4 regions of the Colwellia sp. PAMC 21821 genome follow, and region 1 is predicted to be linked to each of the others. Evidence: predicted binding sites of a transcription regulator. Region 1 holds the regulator's gene; each other region holds the start of a gene.
What was found. Region 1 encodes sigma-54, which starts transcription at its own class of promoters, with help from an activator protein. Its sites were predicted from a motif close to GTTGGCACGNNNNTNGNNT; they were not measured.
Positions count from the first base shown of each region.

Region 2: a site for sigma-54 is predicted at 1,713-1,731, ahead of A3Q33_RS08165 (DUF1328 family protein). Genes of this name have one in related genera too.
Region 3: a site for sigma-54 is predicted at 1,252-1,270, ahead of A3Q33_RS20875 (PEP-CTERM sorting domain-containing protein). Genes of this name have one in related genera too.
Region 4: a site for sigma-54 is predicted at 1,181-1,199, ahead of A3Q33_RS14875 (LiaF domain-containing protein). Genes of this name have one in related genera too.

Region 1 covers NZ_CP014943.1:1,537,338-1,540,539, reverse strand. Annotated here, with positions in the region: gene ptsN (PTS IIA-like nitrogen regulatory protein PtsN) at 1-352, opposite strand, end outside; gene hpf (ribosome hibernation promoting factor) at 382-669, opposite strand; gene A3Q33_RS06500 (RNA polymerase factor sigma-54) at 705-2,213, opposite strand; gene lptB (LPS export ABC transporter ATP-binding protein) at 2,274-3,005, opposite strand; gene lptA (lipopolysaccharide transport periplasmic protein LptA) at 3,006-3,202, opposite strand, start outside.
Region 2 covers NZ_CP014943.1:1,933,938-1,937,139, reverse strand. Annotated here, with positions in the region: gene A3Q33_RS08175 (SdrD B-like domain-containing protein) at 1-263, shown strand, start outside; gene A3Q33_RS08170 (DUF8692 domain-containing protein) at 452-1,240, shown strand; gene A3Q33_RS08165 (DUF1328 family protein) at 1,777-1,953, shown strand; gene A3Q33_RS08160 (hypothetical protein) at 1,964-2,212, shown strand; gene A3Q33_RS08155 (MAPEG family protein) at 2,693-3,115, shown strand; gene A3Q33_RS08150 (SDR family oxidoreductase) at 3,191-3,202, shown strand, end outside.
Region 3 covers NZ_CP014943.1:3,606,847-3,610,048, forward strand. Annotated here, with positions in the region: gene A3Q33_RS15240 (AAA family ATPase) at 1-464, shown strand, start outside; gene A3Q33_RS20875 (PEP-CTERM sorting domain-containing protein) at 1,439-2,041, shown strand; gene A3Q33_RS15250 (crotonase/enoyl-CoA hydratase family protein) at 2,433-3,202, opposite strand, start outside.
Region 4 covers NZ_CP014943.1:3,512,495-3,515,696, reverse strand. Annotated here, with positions in the region: gene A3Q33_RS14885 (HlyD family secretion protein) at 1-480, opposite strand, end outside; gene A3Q33_RS14880 (MarR family transcriptional regulator) at 477-962, opposite strand; gene A3Q33_RS14875 (LiaF domain-containing protein) at 1,255-1,905, shown strand; gene A3Q33_RS14870 (Nramp family divalent metal transporter) at 2,053-3,202, opposite strand, start outside.

The DNA.
Region 1 (3,202 bases):
GTAATGTACTGAGGTGGTTTTGACATTCTTCTTCAGGCACAAATAAGGCAATAAAAATATCAACTGCGCGATGATCAATAGCGTCAAAATCAATTGCTTCTTCTGTCGTTATTACCACGGCAATGGGCTGTGTAGCATTTTCCAAACGACCATGCGGTATAGCAATGCCATTACCTATGCCAGTTGACCCCATTCTTTCACGCTTAACTAGGCTTTCTAATAGCTGAAATGTGTCATGGTCAGCCAATTTATCGGCGGCCAGGCTACTTAAGTATTCTAGAATGCGTTTTTTACTGGAACCCGGTGCTGCACAAATAGTGCAGTCCGGGGATAAAATGTCTTGCAACTTCATAAACTTATAAAACCTAAAGCGACTTGGCGCTAATGTTTGTTAATTTTGCCTTTGTATTTCAGGATTTGGCGATCTAGCTTATCAATTAATGCATCAATTGATGCATACATATCATTATGCTCGGCCTTCGCGTGAACCTCTGAGCCACTTAAGTGCACAGTAGATTCGGCAATCTGATTCAATTTTTCTACGGTTAATACTACATGTACATTATTGATATGCTCAAAATGACGTTCTAGCTTTTCAAACTTGCCATTAACATAATCACGTAATGAGTCGGTAACATCGACATGGTGTCCAGTAAGATTAATTTGCATATGCTTCATTCCTCTTTTTTGGTGAATAAGACTGCCTACAATAGGCTTTTACGTTGATTTGACGGCGGTATAGAGAGCGACTCTCGATACTTGGCAATGGTTCTCCTCGCTACTTTTATACCTTGTTCAGCTAATATATCTGCGATTTTACTGTCGCTTAATGGCTTTGCGGGTATTTCGGCAGCGACGAGTTTTTTAATTAATTCACGAATAGCTGTTGAAGAGCACTCACCGCCATTTTCAGTACTTACGTGGCTAGAGAAAAAGTATTTAAGCTCAAAAATGCCTCTCGGTGTGTGCATGTATTTTTGTGTCGTAACACGAGAAATGGTTGATTCATGCATGTCTACAGCTTCTGCAATATCATTTAACACCATAGGTCGCATAGCTTCAGGACCATGTTCAAAGAAACCTTGTTGGCGTTGTACAATGCAATTTGAAACTTTTAATAAGGTATCATTGCGACTTTCTAAACTTTTGATAAACCATTTTGCTTCTTGTAAATTCGAGCGAATGAACTGACTATCAGCAGATGATTTCATTGACCTAGACATGGCGGCATATTGTTGATTAACTGATAATTTAGGTGCTGTATCGGGATTGAGCTCTACCGTCCAACGACCATTTTTCTTCTCAACGGAGACATCAGGAATTACGTATTGTTCTTCACTTTTTATGACGCTATCACCCGGGCGAGGATCTAAAGATTGGATCAAGCGAATAACTTCGCGTAATTGATCTTCTTTAATGCGCAATTTACGCATCAATTGTCGATAATCGCGATTACCAAGCAAGTCAATGTGCTCAGTGACGGCTAATTTACTTTCTGCTAGCCAAGGCGTATCTTTCGCAAATTGATTGAGCTGGATAAGTAAACACTCAGGAATTGAACGGGCAGCCACGCCAACGGGATCAAAAACGTTAATTCGTTTTAGTACCACTTCAACTTCATCGAGTTCTACATCGTCTATACCAACGCTTTCTAAGATCTCATCTGCGGTCACCGTTAAATAGCCGGCTTCATCAATGGCTTCAATAATGGCGATGGCAATGGTTCTGTCGGTATCGCTAAATGGCGTGAGTTGCATTTGCCACATAAGGTGGTCTTGTAGTGAGTCTTTCGTTTCACCCTGATAGGTATAATCTTCTGATGCGTGACCAACACCGCCGCTGCTAGCGCTAGCACTAAAGTTATCATCCCAAGTGCTATCACTGTTTAATTCTTCGGGAATATCGGTTTTGGCTAAACCTTCTGAGGAGCTAATTTCATCGATACTGGGGGCAGAATCTTCGCTACCATCGGAGGAGGCCATTTCTTTACTTTCGCCAACGCCTGCCGAGTATGCTTCTTCTAAATTGTCAGGGGTACTTTCAGAGTTATTATCAAAAGATTCATCAATTTCAAGTAAAGGATTACTTTCGAGTGCTTCTTGAATTTCTTGCTGGAGATCCAAAGTCGATAATTGCAGTAGCTTGATCGCCTGCTGCAATTGCGGGGTCATCGTTAATTGTTGTCCGATACGGAGTTGCAGAGTAGGACGCATTTACGTTTTCATTTCCCTGTTGAAATACATTAATTTTGTACCGCTTAAGTGTGTTATTCACTATAGCGTGAATTGTTCACCAAGGTATACATCTCTTACATGTTGATTCGCAAGTATTTGATTAGAATTACCTTCAGCGATCAGTTCACCATGACTAACGATATAAGCATGTTCACAAACATCGAGTGTTTCTCGTACATTATGATCAGTGATCAAAATACCAATGCCGCGTTCTTTTAAGTGTAGGATAATTTTTTTTATATCACCTACTGAAATTGGGTCAACACCAGCAAAGGGTTCATCAAGTAGAATAAATTTAGGGTCTGCCGCTAAAGCGCGAGCTATTTCAACACGTCGGCGTTCACCGCCAGATAAACTCATACCTAAGTTATCTTTGATATGACCGATGTTAAATTCTTCTAATAAATGTTCAAGTTTTTCTTCTCGCTCAACATCACTTAGGCTTTTACGTGTTTGTAAAATAGCCATAATGTTGTCATAAACAGATAACTTGCGAAAAATAGAGGCTTCTTGTGGTAAATAGCCGATGCCCTTGCGCGCGCGCTCATGCATCGGCAACAAGGTTAAGTCTTCACCGTTTAACACTATTGAGCCACTGTCGTTATTGACTAAGCCAACAATCATATAAAAGGAGGTAGTTTTACCCGCGCCATTGGGACCTAATAAGCCAACTATTTGTCCGGCGGACACTTTCATACTGACGTTTTTAACGACTTTTCTGCCTTTGTAGGCTTTTGCAAGACCGGTTGCTGATAATGTTGAAGTTGACATTTACTCTTGCTTGTCCTTAGATTTTTTAGGCAGTTCAGTTTTATTTTTTGGCTGTAATACCGTTTCTACTTTAGCGTTATCTAGGCTTTCAGCATTGACATATTCGGTGTCAAAATTATAAGTGATTTTACTGCCGCTAACTTCACTACCTTCTTGGCGTAGAAGTGCATTACCTGAAATAACCACGGTGTTCATAC
Region 2 (3,202 bases), 400 kb from region 1:
ACGACAGTTCATCTAAAGATGATGACGACAGTTCATCTAAAGATGATGACGACAGTTCATCTAAAGATGATGACGACAGTTCATCTAAAGATGATGATGACAGTTCATCTAAAGATGATGATGACAGTTCATCAAACAGCAAAGATGATAATAAATCTAACCTAAACAATAGCTGGTTATTAAACGGCATGAGCGGTACTAAGGGTTCATTTAGCTGTAAATTACCTAATACCGGAGTGGTTGTAGGTACAAGCGTTAAGTAAATAATAAGCAACAGATGAAAAACATCTGAAGTATTAAAGTTGTTTTTTGGTTGTAAAAAGAGTGCTCAAATGAGTACTCTTTTTTTTTGTTTTATAAGTGTTTTATTTGACAAAAGAAGAACTTAGATTACAATCAATCGACACTTGATGGCTTGTATTTTTATAACAATTAAGGGCTGACAGAGATCATGACCGAAGATAATATCAAAGAAATAAATATGCAAAAATGGATTAAAATTGTTTTTACGTTTTGTCTGTTTTCTGAATTTACCCTGGTCGCTTTAGACTATATTTTTAATTATATGGATGTCTTGGGTGACAAACAATTTCGTCGTATATGGAATGTTGCTAGAGAAAATTCTATTCCTACTTGGTTTTCGTCTATTCAAGCGCAACTGTTAGGAGTAACAGTATTATTAATCGCTGCAGTTCAAAAACGTCATATTTCTACCTTTAAAACTTGCGGCTGGATATTGATCGGTTTGTTTTTTCTCTTCATCGGTATAGATGATTTTGCTGCAATCCATGAAAAGTTGGGTGGTGTATTAGAACGAATGGCCAAAAGTGGTAATAGCGAGCAAGGCGACGTGGTAGGCCTTTTATTGCAAAACCCTTCTTTTTCTTGGCATACCTTTATTGCCCCTATATTCGCATTGTGCGGTTTAGCTATAGCCTTATTTTTATGGATGGAGTTTTGGAAATTAAACCTGTTTAGATATCTTTTTTTAGGGTTTGGTTGTTGGATAGTAGCTCAAAGTCTTGATTTTGTTGAAGGCCTAGATGAAGTAGACACTTACTACAAATTAGTTCAAGACTACTTTGAAATAGAGCGCGCCTATTTTGTATCACATACATTTAAAGTAGTAGAAGAGTTCTTAGAAATGCTGGGTACAACCTTACTCTGGATTGGCTTTTTGTCTTATTTTGCATATGTTGCAGATGGTATTAAATTCAAACTTGTTGGCTCAGAGAATTAAATTAACCAGACATTTTTTTGTTTTCAGTAGTAAAAGCTATTAGAAAAAAAATTCAAGACCGATGATAAAGTTGAAGTTATTATCGTGTTTGATAATAAGGAAGATAGAAAATGATGCTGTTCACAGTGTAAATTGAGATAAGTACTGACCAGGTTTTGAAGTAGTATCTGTGTTGACAAAAAGAACGCTCAATTGAGCGTTCTTTTTGAAAATTTCAAATAGCTTGAGATCAAGTAATATAGATATTAGTTTAAGTTTACTTTTATTTCGATAGTTGGCTAATATTGTCTAAAAGAACTTATAAGTTCAATTGTTTAATATCTTTCTGTGATGTTCATTTGTGACTGTTCTTTGCTGAAAGTTATACAGACTTAGTCTGTAAATATTTCAATGAACTAAAAATTGCATTATGTATTAATGACGTGGTATTAATTATATTTCATTTTTATCAATGACTTATATTTTTTATATAGTTGGCACGAATAAAGCATTAAGTTAGTGGTAGTTTGTAACTAAACAAATCAAAGGAGAATACTATGTTGAACTGGGCACTTACATTTTTAGTCGTTGCGATCATTGCAGCGATATTTGGTTTTGGTGGTATAGCAGGAGCAGCAGCAGGTATTGCCAAAATTATATTTTTCATCTTCGTTGTGTTGTTGGTTATCTCATTAATCGCCAATGCCATTCGTGGTAAATCACCAAAAATTTAGGGAAATAAATATGACTTTTATTAAAAAATTATCAACAACACTTATCACATTCGTAGCAGTATTTGGATTAGCTGCATGTAGTGACGACAAAGCTGAAACAGCCGGTGAAAAAGTAGATAAAATGGTACATGACGCTGGTAACGCCGTTGAAGACGCAGGCGATAAAGTCGGTGACATGGCAACGGATGCTGGTAATGCCATTGAAGATGCTTGTGAAGACGCAAAAGAAGGCGTAAATGCTAAAGACACTGATTGTTAGTTATTAGCTAGTCAGTTTTAAAAAATAAAAAGGCCTTACAGGCCTTTTTTTATTGCTAACTGTTGAACAAATTTTATTCATTGAGTAAACGATGAGAGTTCCATTCCCAGCATAAAATAGATAGCTTAGATTGTACGACTGCTTTTAGAATACCTAACCGACTATAATCAATGTTATCGTTAATTTGATAACTATTATTCCAAATTTTACTGCTTACCTAGCATAATAATTAATTTTGTAGAATAACATGGTGCTTATAAATAGGGTCCTTACTTGAATTATATTGAAAGTCTAAGATAGAAAATTGGAGTTTAAGGAGTAATTATTTGTACCAAAGTATGCAAGTATTTTTTACAACTGTGATTGTATTTTCTATATGACATTAATAATGATAGAACTATATATATGTTAATATCAGTTAGTTATGTTCGGTATGATAATTGCTTTTTAATATTCACAAATAGATAATAAGGAAAGATAATGATTGCAGTGAGTAATTCGGCATATTTGGGGTTTTACCTATACTTAGTGATGGTGCTTGTTCAGTGGGCGGTGGCTACCTATAGCAAGGCAAAGCAACCAAATGCCATCCCTGGGAAAATGGACGAAAACTTATCTCACGATAGCTTTATATTTAGAGCCCATCGTACATATCACAACACACTAGAGAACAGTACACTATTCGTAAGTACCGTGCTTTTCGCCTTTGTTCTTAACTTTCAAAGCCCCATTTTTGCGATATGCGTATGGGTTTATGTTGCCTCGAGAATTATCCATATGGTGTTGTACTATGCTATTGCAACCGAAAAAAATCCGAGCCCTCGCAGTTACTTCTTCTTAATGGGTGTCATTGCCAATGTAATTATGTTGGTATTGATTGGACTAAGGTTAATGCATTATTAAGTTTTATTAAATCACGACGTTATTTAAATTTAAGTGGTAAATAGATGTCGTAGATACATAACGCAAGGAAATAAAATGAAAAAAACA
Region 3 (3,202 bases), 2.1 Mb from region 1:
CGGCATCAGGTAAGTCTAGCTTGGCAAAAGCTCTCGCTGAACATCAGCAACTTGCTCATTTAGATTTAGACACCTTAGCCTGGCTTCCAATCACAGATAAATCACCTATGCCGCATCGTCAAAGTGTCGATATCTCTGTCAGTGAAATAGACCGTTTTATTAAGCAAAATAACCAGTGGGTGATAGAAGGTTGCTACAGTGATTTACTCATCCACACGCTAGATAAGTGCAGCGAAGTAATATTCTTAAACCTACCAATTAAACTTTGTATTAGTAACGCTAAAAACCGTCCTTGGGAACCGCATAAATATAAAACCAAAGCCGAGCAAGACGCTAATTTAGCTATGCTAATTGATTGGATATCGCAATATGAACATCGCACAGATACCTTTTCAAAAACTGCCCATAAAAAGCTTTATGATGAGTTTTTGGGTGAGAAAAAACAACTTATCGATAATCAATAACTTCATCTTATAAGTCGTCATATATTTTCGTGAAATTACTTATGAAGAACCCGTGAAACGGTCGTAATATTAATTATTATTATGGCAGTTTTGAGCATATTATAGCCATTAATCGTATTAGATTAAATGAACACTTGTGCGCTAAGCGGAAGCTCTGGTCACTCGTTTATCCTATTTATGAATATCATTGAAGGTAAAAATTAATTAATACGAGGTATTGGTATAGAGTGATGTGGAATAAAAATTACAAACCTGTATAACTGAGATTAACAGCTTGAATCTGCATATTTGTTAAAATATGGTAAATATCGTTATTACTGACACTTTTACTTTAATTGTTGACACTATCAATATTTAGATGTAAAAATAAAAAAAAACAATGACTTACATCTGTTCTCTATTTTAAATTCAAGTAAATGACAAGGTCTATCATTTTGCATTCTTTGATTTTCTGATTAAAGTTATTTTAGCTTATCTAAGTTACATAGGGAGTGAATAAATAATGGCGGATCAGCATAATACAAGACCTGACCCCGTAGGCTTTACTAGTAATGAATATTTCAACAGTAAATTAAAGCACTAACTGGCAGGCGTATGTTGCCAAAAAAACAGAAAAAATCCGAATAGCCTCCACAGATTTAACGCTAAGTTTTACTTTGCCCCCCCCGATTTTTACACAATTTTTAGTTGGTTTGCCAAAAACTTACTTTGTCAGGTTCTTTTACAACCTTGTATTGTTAAAAAAAATTGATGTTTCTATGTGTATAAAAGTAATGAAAATAATATATTTAGCATGATTTATGCATTGTGTCCTTCTTGAAGCCTTTCGCAACATCCTGCTGTTTATTTTAGCTGTATAATTTGATAGTGCTAATGAGTTTTCAGTTGTAACTAGTTATGTAGTAAAGAATGTTATTACATAATTTACCCACCGCATACTCGCGGGTCTGATCACTTTATGTTAAGGAATAAACATGAAATTCAAATTATTTAAAGCCTCTTTTTTAGGCTTACTATTGACCATTAGTAATTATGCAAATGCATCTTTAATCTCTTTTGAGTTTAACAGTACCGATTCGACACTTACTTATGAATGGACCATTGAATCGTCTCAACCGGTATACAATATTAATTGGGGAATTTACTATCTTGCTGAAATTATTACGACACTCGATGGTATTAGCACAACACAAGATGGTTCTTTTGGGGCTTTAAGTATAGGTGACGATGTGTTGAGTTCAGGTCCTCCTGGTGCGAGAATATCCAATGGTGGTTTTGAATTATTCAAACATATTCCTTTACCTAATGGGGGGTTTGATATTCAAGGGTTTTTCGTCGCGGAAGGTCAAGTGTTATTCAGCAGTAGAATCATGGGGGATGCGGATTTCCAGGGGGGGAGTGCGTCGTTTATAGACAGTCAGTTTGATTTAATTAAAGATACTAATCCAAATTTACCTAATTTTGTAGATACTCAGAATGGCACTTTAAATATCAAAGTTCCAGAACCCTCTACTTTAGCTATTTTTGCATTAGGCTTGATAGGTCTAGCATCACGTCGATTTAAGAAACAATCTTAGGTTGGTTTCATTAATGTCGAAATTGAGTATAGAATGCGGCATGCCTGAATAAACCGATGTAAAACAATGTTATCGATTATCATCAAAAAGCATTTGCCAGTTTGGTAAGTGCTTATGGCTCTGGCGGTTATACGCAAAAGCAGGTCGGCGACTACTTTGGTTTGCATTATTCTCAAATTAGTCGCATTGTCGCAAAGTACAAGACCTGACCCCGTAGGTTTTACTGACCCCGTAGGTTTTTTTGGCAAAACGGACTGTTTATTAAAATAAAAACGCTTTTCTTAAACTAGAATGACATCAATCTCGTTTGTAAAACACCGAAAATGTAAAAATAGCCGATATCATGCGTAATGCTATTGCACAAATATTGTTGATTTTAATAGTGCCTAATCTACCACTTCTTGCGCGTTAAAAATGGCTTATGCTGTTCAGCGTCATGAGTTTGATTATAAATTTTACGGTGTACATTTTTTCCCATTAAAATTCTGATTTGATAGTAAGACTCTCTAAATAACGCCCAGCCTTTACTACCTTTCCAACTTTTGTTGTATAACTTTTTATTTGCCGCAATCGCATCTGGAGATTGTGACATTAAGGAAAGCGCGAAAACTTGTGCATCGGCTAGTGGCGTTGCTGTTAATTCAGTCACTAGATTTAAAGCTAATGCTTGTTCGCCAGTAAACATCTCTGCTGTCATGGCGAGTTTTTTTGCTTGATCAATCGGCATAAGGTCGCGCAGTGCTATTGTGCCGCCCATATCAGGTATTAAGCCCCATTTACCTTCTAGAATCGATAGCGAGCTGTCTGGCGTGGCAAATCTAAAGTCGGCGCCTAAAGCAATTTGTAAACCGCCACCCCAACAGCGCCCTTGAATAACACAAATTACCGGTACAGGAATAGTTTGCCAACCGGTTGAAACCACTTGCGCTAAATTAGACCGCCAAGGCAAAACTTTAAAGAGTAGTTTTAGCATGTTCATAGGTGATTTCATGATGGACTTTACGTCTAAGCCGGAACAAAAATCGTCACCATTACCTGATACGATAACCGCACGAATTTCACGGTTTTTACGCAATGTTTTAATGGTGCTACGAATGGCAATAAACATTGGCATGTCTAGCGCATTTAGTTTGTCAGTGCGATTAAGTTTTACGTGGGCGA
Region 4 (3,202 bases), 2.0 Mb from region 1:
TAACGCCGCTTCATTTGCTTTACTTGCCTCGAAATTAGCTCGAATACTTTCTAGCGCTTGCTCTGATATGGAGTTGTTTTTATAAAGCTTCTCACCTCTATTTTTTAACAGCTTTTGTTCATGTTGCTTAGCTTTTGCGGCGCTTATGTTCGCCTCAATCACTTTAACATTAGTATCGAGACGTTTATTTTGCAGCGTGGCATCATCAAGCAATAACTGCGCTTGCTCAAATGCCAAGCTATATGGACCTTGGTCTATGCTAAATAATACATCGCCAGCTTTTACTTGTTGGTTATTGCTAACTAACACTTTAGTTACTCGACCATTAATTTGTGGTGATATTTGTACTACAGGATGATAAACGCGAGCTTGTGGCGTTACGGGTAAATAAATATCGGCTATTAAATAGTAAATGAATACGAAAACGAACCCGATAAGGGAAAGTCTTACATAGCGCGAAAATTTCTCATCTGGTGTCATTTATTTGCCTTATTCTTAATATGATCTTCAATACAACTTTGGGCGTTTTTTTCCATTTTAATTAAGCCATGGGCCATAATGTCCAATTGTTCACTTGTGAAGCCACTATAGAGTTGATTTTTAATATCGGTTATTTTCTTTTTTAATGTCTGCAAGGTTTTACGACCTTGCTCGGTAAAGTAAATATTTTTACTACGTTTATCATGATCATCTACACACCGAGTGATGAGCAACTGCGCTTCTAATTGCTTAATGGTTCGCGTGAGTGACGGCATTTCTATACCTAAACTTTGTGCTAATTCAAGCTGCGTAACACCTTCTTTAAGCATATTTATATGTATTAAAGCGGTCCAACGAGATTGCGTTAAGCCAAGGGGTTCAACAGCAATTGTCACTACATCTCGACATAAACGATGTACACGTCCCATATTGCCGCACAGTGTTAAATCGAGTGATTCATAGAACGGAACTTGAGTGGTCATTATTACCTCTAACTACTTAGCGTGCTAACTAATAGGTTCAATACTAACATTAGTTAGCACGCTAAGTAAATGTAAAAGAGTTTATAGACATAATTAACTGGGTATTAAAGCAGCATAAGGTTGTTCAATAATTAACTGTTTTTACTAAATAATGGTGACTTTCACAGTAACTTAAACAATTTAAAATTATAACTAATTGTATTTTAATGATTTTAAAGTTTGGCTTTATCTTTGCTTATACTTACTACACAGACATTAATACAAAACAAAAATACCAGCAACGGAGTCACACATGTCAGTAATTCTTGAAGATCGACCCATTGAACAAGTACGAGAAGAAACCATAGATCAGTTAATATTTAACTATAGTCACGGCGTTATTTCTGCAGAAGCTTTCGAGCGCCGGCTTGATCAAGCGATGAGTAGTAACTCTCATCAAGAAATTATCGATCTCGTTGCTGATTTAACCTTAAAAGCAGACACTACATATAATGCTAATAAAGCCCATCAGTTTACCCCTAGTTACAGTAACGCAGACAGTGATGAGAATTTAAGCCTCAAAAGTATTTTAGGTAATATAGAGCGCAGCGGCCAATGGAGTGTTCCAAAAACCATCACGCTAAATAATATTTTAGGCGAAGCAATACTCGACTTTACCGACGCTATTTTTCAACATCAACACGTGACGATTAAATTAAATTGTATTTTAGGCAGTAATAAAATTTTTGTGCCTGATAATGTTAATGTGGTTTGCAAGTCTTATGGCATTATTAGCAGTATAGAAAATAAAGCCCCTTCCATGGCGACAAAGCAAGCACCTGTTATTACCATCGAAGGTCGAGTGGTATTAGGGTCATTAAACGTTGAGATTAAAAGAACCATTAAAGAGAAATTTATCGCCTTTGCTAATAATTTAAAAGGCGCTTTTGACGTCGAAAAATAATATGCGATGGTAAGTTATTGTTGTCTTAAGCCATTAAAAATAATTTAATAATAAAGTAACTTAAAAAGCCTATTATTTTACTTCAAAACGATAAAAGCCAATCATTCAGTTTGGCTTTTATCGTTTTGAATTGTTTGTGATAAATAACTACAACAAACCAAACGCTGACATTAAACTACGCCCGCCTAATAACAACGTGATAAAAATAACGCCAACACCTGCAATGTTCTGCCATAAATTATTACGGTAATTACCCATAACAGCTGTATTCATGATCCATAATAGAAAAACACTTACCAATGGTAAAAGGATCCCGTTCGCTACTTGGGCGAACCAAATAACAGCGACAGGTTTAAAACCAAGGCTACTAACGACAACACCAATAATTAAAATTACCATCCAGGTTAATCGAAAACCGAGCGCATTAAGGTGTTTGTCTAAATTTAAAATACCACTTAAGGCAAAAGCAGCCGCTAAAGGTGCTGTTATTGAAGATGATATTCCCGCTGCAAAGAGTCCAATTCCAAGAAATAGGCTAGCTGACTGACCAAATAACGGCTGTAGCGCAGGGGCAATATCAGCAGCACTTTGTAAGCTTATTTGCTTGCCAAAAAATGCAGAAGCAGCAGTAGAAAGAATAGCGACTGAGATCAAAGCGCCGAGCGGAATAGAGACAAATAAGTCTTTTCTTGCTGTCGGTATGTCTTTAACTGACTGCCACTTTGTACTAGCCGTAGAGGCATGTAAAAATAAATTATAAGGCACTACGGTAGTGCCAATCAGTGCAATAACCGTCAAGGTTGCGCCGGTAGGTAATTTAAATGCAACAAAACTGGTGATTAATTCGTGCCATTGAGGTTGGCTTAAAAAAAATGTCACAATAAATGCAACGCTCATCAAGCCAACTAATACGACTAAAGCCCGCTCAATTACCTTGTAACTTCCGGTAATAAGTAAAACAAAAGCACAAATTCCAATAACCAACGGAAATAAAGTTTCAACAAAAGTAACGGTCCAACCAAGCTGCTCTGCCACACTAACTAAACCTAAACTAGCGCCTGAAATGTTACCACTTTGGTAGGCTCCATTACCTATAACAATAGCACTGACAACAAGCACAACAACAAACGCTTTTATAAAAGGTTGTTTTATTGCCTGCCGTATATTTTCCCCTAAACCTTGTTGACTAACGATACCAAGTCTTGCCGCCATTTCTTGTAGAATTAACGTGGCAAACATTGCAAACAGCAAAGCCCATACAAGCGCTAAGCCATAATTTGCCCCTGCCATTGACGCA